Regions from separate parts of the Mesorhizobium opportunistum WSM2075 genome, predicted to be linked through region 1. Evidence: predicted binding sites of a transcription regulator. Region 1 holds the regulator's gene; each other region holds the start of a gene.
The links. The regulator LexA, encoded in region 1, represses DNA repair genes until DNA is damaged. The targets are predictions, from matches to a motif close to TGTTCNNNNTGTGTTCNG.

Region 1 (4,179 bases):
TGAAAGCGGTTGCCGGATGATCTCGGCACCTCCGCATCGTCCGACGCTTGACGAGATTGCCGAAGCCCGCGATCGGCTGGCCGCCTGGCTGCCGCGCACCCCGCTGCTGCGCCTCGATCTTGGCCGTGCCGACCAGCGGATATTCCTCAAGCTCGAGACCCTGTCGCCGATCGGCGCCTTCAAGCTCAGGCCGGCGCTCAATACCTTGCTTTGTCGTGACGCCGATGAACTCAGGCACGGTGTTGCGACCGTCAGTTCGGGCAACATGGCCTATGGGTTGGCCTGGGCGGCACGGGCTCTTGGCGTTCCGATGGCCGCCTACATGTATGCCGGCGCGCCGCAGACCAAGATCGACGGTGTCCGCCGTCTTGGCGGCGAGGTGCGCTTTGTCTCCCACGAGACCTGGTGGCGCTACATCACCGCGATCGAGCGGCCCGACATTGACGAACTTCTCATCAATCCCGTCACCGATCAGGCGGTGTTGGCTGGCAACGGCACCATCGGCCTCGAGATTGTCGAGGATCTGCCGGAGGTCGATTTCGTGCTGACGCCATATGGCGGCGGCGGCATGACGACCGGCGTTGCAAGTGCGCTCAAGGCCCTTCGTCCGCAGGCGAGGGTCTTTGCCGTCGAGGACGAGAACGCGGCGCCGGTCACCGCCGCACTGGCGGCCGGACGTATTGTCGAGATCGAGACACGGCCCTCCTTCATCAAGAGCATTGGCGGTCCCTCCCTGATCCCCGAGCTATGGCCGTTGGCGAACCAGCTCATCGACGGTGCCATCGCCGTCAGCCTGCAACAGGTGACGGAGGCCATGCGGCTCCTGTTCTCGAAGGCCAAGGTCGTCGCCGAGGGCGCGGGCGCCGCCTCGCTGGCCGCGGCTCTCAGCAGTGAGCGGGCGACCGGCAACGTCGTCTGCGTCATCTCCGGCGGCAATATCGATGCGGAATTCTATGCGCAGGTGCTGGCCGGTGCGATCCCGCCAGCCTGATCCCGTACCTGCTTCCGAACCGGCGATTGTTGGCGTTTTGATTTCGTTTCGTTCACGGCAGGCAAGCCGATCGCAAGCGCCGAAATCGGCCTCGACGGGCTCTGCCGTCGGCTGATGCCGAGCCATGTCGCAAGACAGGCCACAGGCTATTAACCAAACATTTCAATGCGGGCGACGGGCGGCAACGGGCGAAAAACCCCGATTTCCGGCCTGTCCGGGCCGCAAATGATTTCGGCTCTCTTACCAAATTCACTAAACTTTAAACGGTTGCAGAACACAACTGGAACAGATAGTGTTTGTTCTGGGTTTGTTTTTCGATTCTGGATCAGAACCATTCTGGATCAAAACCCTTGTCCAGATGCCTTGGGGGCCGCCATGCTGACACGCAAGCAACATGAACTCTTGATGTTCATTCATGAACGGCTCAAGGAAAGCGGTATTCCGCCCTCCTTCGACGAGATGAAAGAGGCGCTCGACCTCGCCTCCAAATCAGGGATCCATCGCTTGATCACGGCGCTGGAGGAACGCGGCTTCATTCGCCGGCTGCCCAACCGGGCGCGTGCGCTGGAAGTGCTGCGGCTGCCGGATTCGATCGCGCCGGGCCTCAACGCGGCAAAGAAGTTCTCGCCAAGCGTCATCCAGGGGAGTCTCGGCCAAGGCGGTCTCGGTCAGGGCAGCCTCGGCCGCCAGATCAAGCCGGCACCGTCGCGCTTTGCCGCTGCTGGCAACGACGACGATGCGGTTCCAGCGGTGTCCATCCCGGTCATGGGTCGCATCGCCGCCGGTGTGCCCATCGATGCCATCCAGCATCAGACGCATACCATCTCGGTGCCGCCGGACATGATCATGGGCGGCGAGCACTATGCGCTGGAAGTCAAGGGCGACTCGATGATCGAGGCCGGCATCTTCGATGGCGACACGGTCATTATCCGCAACGCCGATACGGCGAGCCCGGGCGAGATCGTCGTGGCGCTGGTCGACGAGGAGGAAGCGACCCTGAAGCGGTTCCGCCGCAAGGGTGCTTCGATTGCGCTTGAAGCCGCCAATCCGGCCTACGAGACGCGCATCTTCGGGCCGGACAGGGTCAAGGTGCAGGGCAAGCTGGTTGGGCTGATCAGGCGCTACTGAGCCGGCACGGCACTTGGCTTGTCAGGTTTGCGATAGGGCTCCAGGCCTCTCGCCTCGCGCGAAAACTTTCGCTGCGCGTGCCAGGGCCGATACGGGCTGTCCACCGCGAAGCTGATGGTTGGCGGACCGGTGGCCGATTGGCGGTCGAAGAAGATGGCCGCACTGCCCTTGCGGGCGAGCTGCCGTTTGGTAACGACGAGAACCAGCGGATTGTGGCAGGCATCGTAGGCTGTCGCGTCATTGACGATGATCAGGTCGGCGAAGCCACAGGCCTTCCAGGTATCCTTGCGGTCTTCGACATGCGCTATGATCGCACCGGACGGGTGCCTGGCGAGACAGACACCGTCTGTGCAATAGAACGGCGCTCCCGGCGGGAGATTGACGGCATCGGCAATATCGAATTGTCCATCCGCCTTGTCGAACATCTCTGGCGGGATGATGGTTTCGGACGTCAGCGCGCGTTTCCAGTTGTCGACCGTGAATTCGTTCGGCCGGGCCCGGCTGACCGCGAGTTCGCCACCGCCGATCGGCAGCGCGACCAGCCGCGCGTCTTCCGAGACCAGCACATCCGGCGTGCGCGTGTCGGACACCGCCAGCAAGCCGGCGAGCGCGAATGGAAGCGCTGCAAGCCGCAGCCACGTCGTCGCCATCGTCGCGATGACCAGGGCAATCGTCACCAGCAGCACGGATTGCTGTGAGATGAGCCCGACCGCATCGACCGGAGAGCGTTCTGATATCCACGCCGAAATGGCGATCATCGCGGTCAGGCCCTTGCCCATCAGGTAAAGGGATGGCGCATCCAGTCCGAACGGCATCAGCAGCGCGCTGGCAACGGCCAGGAACATCACCACCGACACGATCGGCATGACGGCCAGATTGGCGAACAGGCTGAGCGGCGACACCCGCTGGAAATGCCAGATGGCAAACAGCGCCGTGGCGCTGCCGGCGATAATCGAGGTCATGGCCAATCCGCCTGTCGCCAGCAGGAATTTTCGGGTCAGGAAACCGGGCAAGGATCGCTTCGGCGGCGGTGGCCTCGTTTTTCCCGCCCGGTGATCCGCCCAGCCGGCATAGGCGCCGACCAGGGCCGCGGTCGCGGCGAACGACATCTGGAAGCTCGGGCCGACCACCTCATGCGGGGAAACCAGGATGACGGCGATCGCCGAGATCGCCAGATTGCGCATGGTCAGAGCCGCGCGATCGAACAGGACGGCAATCAGCATCACCGCCAGCATGATGAAGCTGCGCTCGGCGGCGACGACGACGCCGGAGATGACGAGATAGGCGGCGATCGACAAAAGTGCGGCCGCGGCCGCGTATTTCTTCACCGGCCGGCGCGCGGAAAAGTCCGGGAACAGCGCGAAGGCGCCGCGCAGCAGCCCCATGATGGTTCCGGCGACCAGCGCCATGTGCAGTCCCGAAATGGAGATGATGTGATAGATGCCGGTGCGCCGCATCGCTTCGTTGATTTCGTCGGGGATGCCGGCGCGCACGCCGACGATCAGCGCCGCCGCGATCTCGCCTTCGGCGCCGCCGACGCTGCCCCTGATATGGTCGGCGATGGCTTCGCGGGCGTTTTCTATCCCTGAGGAAAGGCGGGCCGACAGCGGCATGCCACCGTCATCGGCCGCAACGACTTTTGGATTGCCGAGAAAGAACCCGCTGCCGCCAATGCCGGCGAAATAGCTGTCGAAGGAGAAATCGTAGCTCTCCGGCCGCACCGGACCGGTTGGCGGCAACAGTTTGGCGTAGCCCGTGATTAGGGAGCCGGCGGTCATTTCCGGCGGTATCTTGCGTGCCGAAAGCCGGACCCTTTCCGGCGCGTAGCGCAGTTTCGGCCGAGCGGTCGATGTCACGTCGATGGTCAGCCGGATGCGGCCGGTCTCCATCTCTTCGATCGAGACCACGCGGCCGCTCAGTTGCGTCGAGATTTCCGAGCCCAGCATCCGGGTTCCCGTGCGCCACGTCTCGACCTTGGCGGCGAGCAAGCCAAGCGCGCACAGCAATGCCGCCATCAGGAACAGATGGGTTTTCGGCCACGAGCGCGAGACAATCGCCAG
Region 2 (4,179 bases), 700 kb from region 1:
ATGGCCGCAATGTTGCCGTTGCCGAATTTCTGATGGAAGACGCGGTCGCCGACGCTGAAGGCGGATGGCGTGTCGGAGACGGATTTGGCGACCAGTTCGCCGTCGATGGTACGGCCCTTGATCGAGGTGCGGCCGGCGCCGTAGCCACTGTCGGTCTCGCCATAGCCGATGCGCTCGACCTGATGGCCGGAGCGCGTGCCCCAGTTGCGGTCGGTCGCCTCGGTGCGGTTGGCCTGCGCGCGCTGCCAGCCCGGCGTCGAATAGGTGTTTGAGAAGGCGCCGGATTTTTCGGTGTTGGCACCGACATTGTCGAAGCGCGAGGCGCCGTACGGGTTCTGTCTTCCTGGTCCCTGGCCGCCGCCACGGCCCGATGCGAACGAGCCGCCGCCATAGGGATTGCCGTAGCCGCCATAGGAATTGCCGGCTTCGGCGACCTCGACATGGGAGTTCGGCAGTTCCTCGAGGAAGCGCGACGGGATGGTCGATTGCCAGAGGCCGTGGATGAGGCGGTTGGAGACGAACCAGATATGCAGGTTCTTCTTGGCCCGCGTCAGCCCGACATAGGCCAGCCGCCGCTCTTCCTCCAGCCCTGAACGGCCGCCTTCGTCGAGCGCGCGCTGGTGCGGGAACAGGCCTTCCTCCCAGCCGGGCAGGAAGACGGTCTCGAATTCGAGGCCCTTGGCCGAATGCAGCGTCATGATCGAGACGGCGTCGAGCCCGGCATTCTGCTCGGCATCCATGACCAGCGCGACATGTTCGAGGAAGGAGCGCAGCGACTCGTACTCCTCCATCGAGCGGACCAGTTCCTTGAGGTTCTCAAGCCGGCCGGGGGCTTCGGCCGAGCGGTCGTTCTTCCACATGTCGGTGTAGCCGCTCTCTTCGAGAATTGTCTCGGCGAGTTCGGTATGCGGCGTGGTTTCCAGCGCCTTCTGCCAGCGTTCGAAATTGGCGGCGACCTCGCGCAGCGCGGCGCGCGGTTTCGGCTTCAGCTCGTCGCTTTCGGCGAGGTTGGCGGCAGCCTCCAGCATCGGGATGCGCAGCGCCCGCGCCGTGTCGTGGATCTGGCGGATGGTGGCTTCACCCAGCCCGCGCTTGGGCACGTTGACGATGCGCTCGAAGGCGAGGTCGTCGCCGCCGTTGGCGACGACGCGGAAGAAGGCCAGCGCGTCGCGGATTTCCATGCGCTCGTAGAAACGCGGACCGCCGATGACGCGGTAGTTGAGGCCGAGCGTGATGAAGCGATCCTCGAAAGCGCGCATCTGGAAGGACGCGCGGACAAGGATCGCCATGTCGTTCAGATTGTGCTTCTGGCGCTGGTAGGCCTCGATGGTCTCGCCGATGGCACGCGCTTCCTCCTCGGAATCCCAGGCGGCGTGGACGTTGACCTTGCCGTCCTCGGGATCGTTGCGATCGGTGAACAGCGTCTTGCCGAAGCGGCCCTCATTGTAGGCGATGAGATGGGAGGCAGCGCCCAGGATGTGCGCGGTGGAGCGGTAGTTGCGCTCCAGCCTGATGATGGTGGCGCCGGGAAAATCCTTGTCGAAGCGCAGGATGTTGTCGACCTCGGCGCCGCGCCAGCCATAGATCGATTGATCGTCGTCGCCGACGCAGCAGATGTTGACGGTGGCCGGACGCGGATTTCCCTCCCCCTTGAGGGGAGGGTGGCCGGGCGAAGCCCGGTCGGGTGGGGTCCTCGCGGCAGTGCGCGACGCTGCAGCGGTGCCTTCTGGGGCGACCCCCTCCGCCCGCTTCGCGGGCACCTCCCCCTCGAGGGGGGAGGATTGCGGCCGCTGCGCCAAGAGCCGCAGCCACATGTACTGGGCGGTGTTGGTGTCCTGGTATTCGTCGACGAGGATGTATTTGAAGCGCCTGTGGTAGTCCTTCAGCACGTCCGGATTGGCGCGGAAGATGCGGATCGGATGGCACAGAAGATCGCCGAAATCGCAGGCGTTCAGCGTCTGCAGGCGTTCCTGGTAGGCCTTGTAGAGCTCACGGCCCTTGCCGTTGGCAAAGCTGCGCGCGTCGCCCTCGGCGATGTCGGCCGGACCTTGGCCCTTGTTCTTCCAGCCGTCGATCATCTGGGCGAACTGCTTGGCCGGCCAGCGCTTGTCGTCCAGACCCTCGGCCTGGATCAGCTGCTTGATCAGCCGCACGACGTCGTCGGTGTCGAGGATGGTGAAGTCGGATCTCAGGCCGGCAAGCTCGGCGTGGCGGCGCAGCAGTTTCACGCCGATCGAGTGGAAGGTGCCGAGCCACGGCATGCCCTCGACATTGCCTTCGCCGATCAGGATGCCGATGCGCTGCTTCATCTCGCGCGCGGCCTTGTTGGTGAAGGTCACCGCAAGGATCTGCGACGGGAAGGCTTTGCCGGTGGCGAGGATGTGGGCGATGCGGGTGGTCAGCACGCGGGTCTTGCCGGTGCCGGCGCCGGCCAGCACCAGAACCGGGCCTTCGGTGGTTTCCACCGCCAGCCGCTGTTCGGGATTCAAACCCTTGAGATAGTCGGGCGCGTTGTTCTGGCCGCCGCGGGCGGCCATGGCGCGCGCGGCAATGCCCGACGGGGCCGTGGGCCGCGCATTGGGTTCGTCGAAAAAGGGCATGTCTTCGGAAAAGCCGGACATCTTCCCCCCGAATGTAGTGATTCGGGAGGGAAAGACCAGAAGTGTCTACGTTTTGTTCCCGGTAAAGTGGCTTATCCGGCCGCCTAGCCAGCGGACGATCGGCCTGCCCAGCGTTTGCAGCAGGGGAGACAGCCCCTATCACGCCGCATGGCTCAAGCTTGACAGGCGGGGCGGGCGGAGGAAAGTTGTGTTCCGGGCGGCAACGCAATGCCGGGTTGCCCATGGCCGCGCCGCAGCGCGAACAGTCGAAGGAGTATCATCTTGGCTGTCACCATCACCTCCCTCGTTCTTTTTCTGCTTGGCCTGGCGCTTGGCGCCGGCGGCATCTGGTTGGCTTCGCTGGGCGGCAGTTGGTATTACATCATCGCCGGTCTCGCCTTCCTGATCGCCGCTTGGCTGCTCTACCGGCGCCGCTCCACGGCACTGTGGCTCTATGCGGCGATCGTGATCGGCACGCTGGCCTGGGCGGTCTGGGAAATCGGCTTCGACTGGTGGGAACTCGGCCCGCGCGGCGGCATCATCGTGCTGGTGGCGCTGTGGCTGCTGACGCCGTGGGCGAGGCGGGGGCTTGCCGGTCCCGACGGGCGCGCACCGCTGATCCTGGCGGTGCTGGCGTCGCTGGCGGTGGCCGGCTATTCGATGACCACGGACCCCAAGGACATCGCCGGCGCGCTCGACACCGATAAGGTGACCCCCAACGCCAATCTTGGCGGCGATGTGCCGGCCGGCGAGTGGCACTATTACGGCCGCACGCAATTCGGCCAGCGCTATTCCCCGCTCGACCAGATCACGCCGGACAATGTCGCCAACCTGAAGCCAGCCTGGACCTACCGGACCGGCGACGTAAAGGGGCCTGACGATGTTGGCGAGACCACCTATCAGGTCACGCCGCTGAAAGTCGGCGACACGCTCTACATCTGCACGCCGCACAATTTTGCCATCGCGGTCGATGCGGCGACCGGCAAGGAAAAATGGCGCTACGATCCCAAGATCAAGCTCGACAAGGATCGCCAGCACCAGACCTGCCGTGGCGTATCCTATTATGCCGATGCCGCAGGCGCTGCCGGGCAACCCTGCGCCACGCGCGTCTACCTGCCGACCTCGGATGCGCGGCTGATCGCGCTCGACGCCGCCAACGGGCAGGTCTGCCCCGCCTTCGCCGAGGGCGGCACGCTCAACCTTCTGACAGGGATGCCGTACCCGAAGTCGGGCTATTATTACTCGACTTCGGCGCCGCTGATCGCGGGCGGCAAGATCATCGTCGGCGGCGCGGTCAACGACAATTATTCGACGCAGGAGCCGTCCGGCGTCATCCGCGCCTATGATGCCGCCACCGGCAAATTGCTGTGGAACTGGGATTCCGGCAATCCGGACCAGACGACGCCGCTGGCGCCCGGCCAGACCTACACCGCCAACTCGCCCAACATGTGGTCGACGCCGAGCGCCGACGAGAAGCTCGGCCTGCTCTATGTGCCGCTCGGCAACCAGACGCCGGACCAACTCGGCATGGGCCGCAGCGACAATGTCGAGAAGTTCTCCTCCTCGATCACCGCGCTCG
Region 3 (4,179 bases), 3.1 Mb from region 1:
AAATCGTCGGGGACGACGCCTGCCTTGAGGATGACAACGCGTGCGCCCGCCGCCTGCAGATGGGCGTTGACGGCATCGCGCACCTTGTCGCCAGGCCATGCCTTGACGAGGTCGACATGTGCGACCTGAGCCGTGGCGTGCACGCCCGCATCGGTGCGGCCGGCGGCGCGCAGTCGCACCGCCTCGCCGCAGAATTTTTCGATCGCCTCTTCGATCGCCTGCTGCACCGAAGGCTGATCGGCCTGGTGCTGCCAGCCGGCGAAAAGGCTGCCGTCATATTCGATGTCGAGGCGAAAACGCGGCATGCCGGGCAGCTATACGCTTTCGCCTAGGCGGCGAGAGCGGTGAAGGCGGAAGCATAGATCAGACTGCCGGTTTCCGGAGCGTCGCCCCAGGCCAGCGCCTGCAGCGCTTCGCCCTGGTATTCGCTCTCGAACTTTTCGGCCCGCGTATGGCTATAGCCGAAACGGCCGTAATAGGCCGGATCGCCCAGCACCACGGCCAGCGTCTCGCCGGTATCCTTGAGGCGGATATGCGCCTCGCGGATCAGCGCGCCGCCAATGCCGCTGCCATGGAAGGAGGGCTCCACCGCCAGCGGCGCGAGCGCCACGGCGGCGAAGCTCTTGCCGCCATTTTGGACGAACAGCCGGGAAAACAGGATGTGGCCGACCACTTGCCCATCTTCCTCCGCCACCAGTTCGACGACGGCATCGCCGCCGGTCACCAGCGCATCGACCAGCCCGGCTTCCGCCTGCTGGCCGAAAGCGTGTTCCTCGACGTCGCGAATGGCCTCGCGATCCCGCGGCGTCGCCGCGCGTATCGACATCATGCTCATGAGAACTTCATTCCTTTTTCGATCTTGGCCCCGCGCAGGAATTCCGGCGCGGCAGCAGGCCTTCCGCCCGCGCGTTGAACTTCGACCAGCCTGACCGCGCCTGTTCCGCAGGCTACCGTCAGCCGGTCATCGAGAATGCCTCCCGACTCGCCCAAATCATCCGAAAGCGGCAGGCCTTCGGACAGCGTCGAGCGAAGCAGTTTCAGCCGCTCCGGGCGGCCGCCAATGTCAATCTCGGACCAGGCGCCGGGAAAGGGCGACAGGCCGCGAATGGTGTTGTGGACCTCGGCCGCCGGCCGCGTCCAGTCCACATGCGTCTCGGATTTATCGATTTTTCTGGCGTAAGTCACCCCATCCACGGCCTGTGTGGTAAATCTCAGGGTGCTCTCTTCCAGCCGCGCCAGCGCTTCCACCATCAGGGCAGCACCGATGCTCATCAACCGATCATGCAGATCGCCGGCCGTCATATCGGGTTCGATGGCGCATTTTTCAACCAGTCCCACCGGCCCGGTGTCCAGGCCCTCTTCCATGCGCATCACCATCATGCCGGTTTCCAGGTCGCCCGCCATGATGGCGCGCTGGATGGGAGCCGCGCCCCGCCACCGCGGCAACAGTGACGCATGGCCGTTGATGCAGCCGAGCCGGGGCGCGTCGAGGACCGCCTTCGGCAATAGCAACCCATAGGCGACGACCACCGCGATATCCGCCCCCAGGGCATGCAAAGCGGCCTGCTCGGCTTCGCCTTTCAGCGATACGGGCATGCGCACCTCGACGCCCAGCCGCTCAGCCTCGCGCTGCACCGGCGACGGCGTCAGTTCCAGCCCGCGCCGTCCGGCGGCGCGCGGCGGCTGGGTATAGACGGCTGCAATCTGGTGTCCCGCTTCGGCAAGCGCGCGCAACGTCGGCACCGAAAACTCAGGCGTGCCCATGAAGATGACGCGAAGGGGCATTCCCTATCCCACCAGTTTGCCCGGCGCCTTGTCCTTGGCGAGCTTCTTGAACTTCTTCACCACCATGTCGCGCTTCAGCTTCGAGATGTGGTCGATGAACAGCACGCCGTTGAGGTGGTCGATCTCGTGCTGCAGGCAGGTCGCCATCAGCCCCTCGGCCTCCATCTCCTGCAGCTTGCCGTCGCGATCGAGGTATTTTACGCGCACCGAAGCGGGGCGTTCGACTTCGGCGTAATAGTCGGGGATGGATAGGCAGCCTTCCTCGTAGACCGAGCGGGCGTCGGCGCTTTCCAGGATTTCCGGATTGATGAAGACATGCGGCGCCGGCGTCTCGTCTTCCTTGGCGAGATCGATCACCAGCATGCGCAGGGGTTCGCCGATCTGGATCGCGGCCAGCCCGATGCCTGGCGCGTCATACATGGTGGCCAGCATGTCGTCGGCTAATCCGCGCAACGGCGCGTCGACGCGTTCCACCGGCTTGGAAACCTGGCGCAGGATGGGGTCGGGAAGGATGATGAGCGGCTTGATCGGCATGGCGTTCCACGTAAGACGTCCAGCGAAGAGCGTCAACCGGGGCGTCTGAGCCTCGTTCACGTTTTGATCTGTGTCGTCGGGCCGAATCGGCTATGCTGTCCACATGAATGACCTGAGCACCATCCTTTCGGAGCCCGTGGCACGGCTTGGCGCCTCCACGATCACGCTTGGCCACGCGCTGGCTTTCGGCGCATTGCTGTTTCTTGGCCTGTTCGTGGCGCTTGTCGTCGCGCTGTGGCGGTCGGCCAAGGCGCGCGCCGTGGCGGCTGCCGAAGCCGCCGACCATGCTCGCGACGCCGAAGCGCGGATGGCCGGCATTCTGCAATCCCAGGCCGAGATGCAGGGCCGCATGGGCGCCATCGCCGAAGTGTTCGGCGCGCGCCAGGCAGAGCTGACGCAATCGATCGGCCAGCGCCTCGACGCCATGACCGGCCGCATCGGCCAGACCATGACCGAACAGACCAAATCCACGCATGAGAGCCTGGCGAAGCTGCAGGAGCGGCTGGCGGTCATCGACACCGCGCAGGGCAACATCCAGTCGCTCGCCGGCCAGGTCGTGCAGTTGCAGGCGATCCTCTCCAACAAGCAGACGCGCGGCGCCTTCGGCCAGTCGCGCATGGAGGCCATCGTCGCCGACGGCCTGCCGCATGGCGCTTACGAGTTCCAGGCAACGCTGTCGAACGGCAGCCGGCCCGATTGCCTGGTGAAAATGCCGAATGGCGCGCCGTCGCTGGCGATCGACGCCAAGTTTCCGCTGGAGGCATGGAACGCCATCCGTGCCGCCGATGGCGCCGACCTGCAGAAGGTCGCCGCCCAGGCCTTCCGCCGCGACATCGAGATCCATGTCCGCGACATCTCGGAAAAATACCTGATCCAGGGCGAGACGCAGGACACCGCCTTCATGTTCGTGCCGTCGGAATCGGTGTTCGCCGAGATCCACGAGAATTTCGAGGCGATTGTCCACAAGGCGCATCGGGCGCGCGTCGTTATCGTTTCGCCGTCGCTGCTGATGCTGTCGATCCAGGTCATCCAGGCCATCCTCAAGGACGCCCGCATGCGCGAACAGGCGCATCTGATCCAGGGCGAGGTGATCCGGCTGATGGAGGATGTCGCGCGGGTCGACGAGCGGGTGCGCAAATTGCAGGTCCATTTCGGCCAGTCGGCCAAGGACATCGACGATATCCTGGTCTCGACATCGAAGGTCACCAAGCGCGGCCAGAAGATCGAGGCGCTGGAATTCGGCGCGCAGCCAGACGGCGATGCCGGCCCGGACGGAGCCTCACGCGCACCGGCCGCGAAGGCCGATGCAGGCCCCCGCGTCGCCGATTCGAAGACCGGGCAGCTCAGGCTGAGGGTCGTCGAAGGCGACGATTGAGGCGCAGCGCCGGACCCGGCGCTACTGCTCCTCCACCGTGGTCATGCCCTGAAATTCAGGCAGCCAGTGCAGCGCCGAGCGGTGCCATTTCTGCAGTGTCGGAACCAGATCCTGACGTTGCCGCGCGGTCCCCGCCCGAATTCCATAGACCTTCGGACCATCGCCGACCGACGTGGCGTAAAGGTGCGAGCCGCAGTCTGCGCAAAAGGCCTGGACGCGCTTGGCGCCGCTCGCCACGGTCTTGATGTAGATTTTCGGGGTGCCCCGCGTGATCCGGTAGTTGTTTTCCGGCGCCGGAACCGTCACGCGAAAGGCGGTGCCGGTCAGCTGCTGGCAATCCGTGCAATGGCAGATAGAGGTCTTTTCCGGGTCGACCTCCGCTTCATAGGTGATGGCGCCACAGTGGCATCCGCCGTCTATCTTCATCGTCGTTCCTCCTGCAATTCGGACCAATCTTAGCGGGGCAAGCCCGCGAGGCAACTTCG

Region 2: MESOP_RS17710 (ATP-dependent helicase) is a predicted target of LexA. The motif match lies at 2,664-2,681, and genes of this name have one in related genera.
Region 3: MESOP_RS03005 (DNA recombination protein RmuC) is a predicted target of LexA. The motif match lies at 2,373-2,390, and genes of this name have one in related genera.

Annotation. Positions count from the first base shown of each region.
Region 1 is NC_015675.1:4,393,265-4,397,443, reverse strand. Features, by position in the region: gene MESOP_RS21165 (GntR family transcriptional regulator) at 1-20, shown strand, start outside; gene MESOP_RS21160 (pyridoxal-phosphate dependent enzyme) at 17-991, shown strand; gene lexA (transcriptional repressor LexA) at 1,367-2,119, shown strand; gene MESOP_RS21150 (ComEC/Rec2 family competence protein) at 2,113-4,179, opposite strand, start outside.
Region 2 is NC_015675.1:3,691,771-3,695,949, forward strand. Features, by position in the region: gene MESOP_RS17710 (ATP-dependent helicase) at 1-2,621, opposite strand, end outside; gene MESOP_RS17715 (glucose/quinate/shikimate family membrane-bound PQQ-dependent dehydrogenase) at 2,883-4,179, shown strand, end outside.
Region 3 is NC_015675.1:647,800-651,978, reverse strand. Features, by position in the region: gene truA (tRNA pseudouridine(38-40) synthase TruA) at 1-305, opposite strand, end outside; gene MESOP_RS03020 (GNAT family N-acetyltransferase) at 329-835, opposite strand; gene fmt (methionyl-tRNA formyltransferase) at 832-1,785, opposite strand; gene def (peptide deformylase) at 1,789-2,319, opposite strand; gene MESOP_RS03005 (DNA recombination protein RmuC) at 2,423-3,694, shown strand; gene MESOP_RS03000 (GFA family protein) at 3,716-4,120, opposite strand.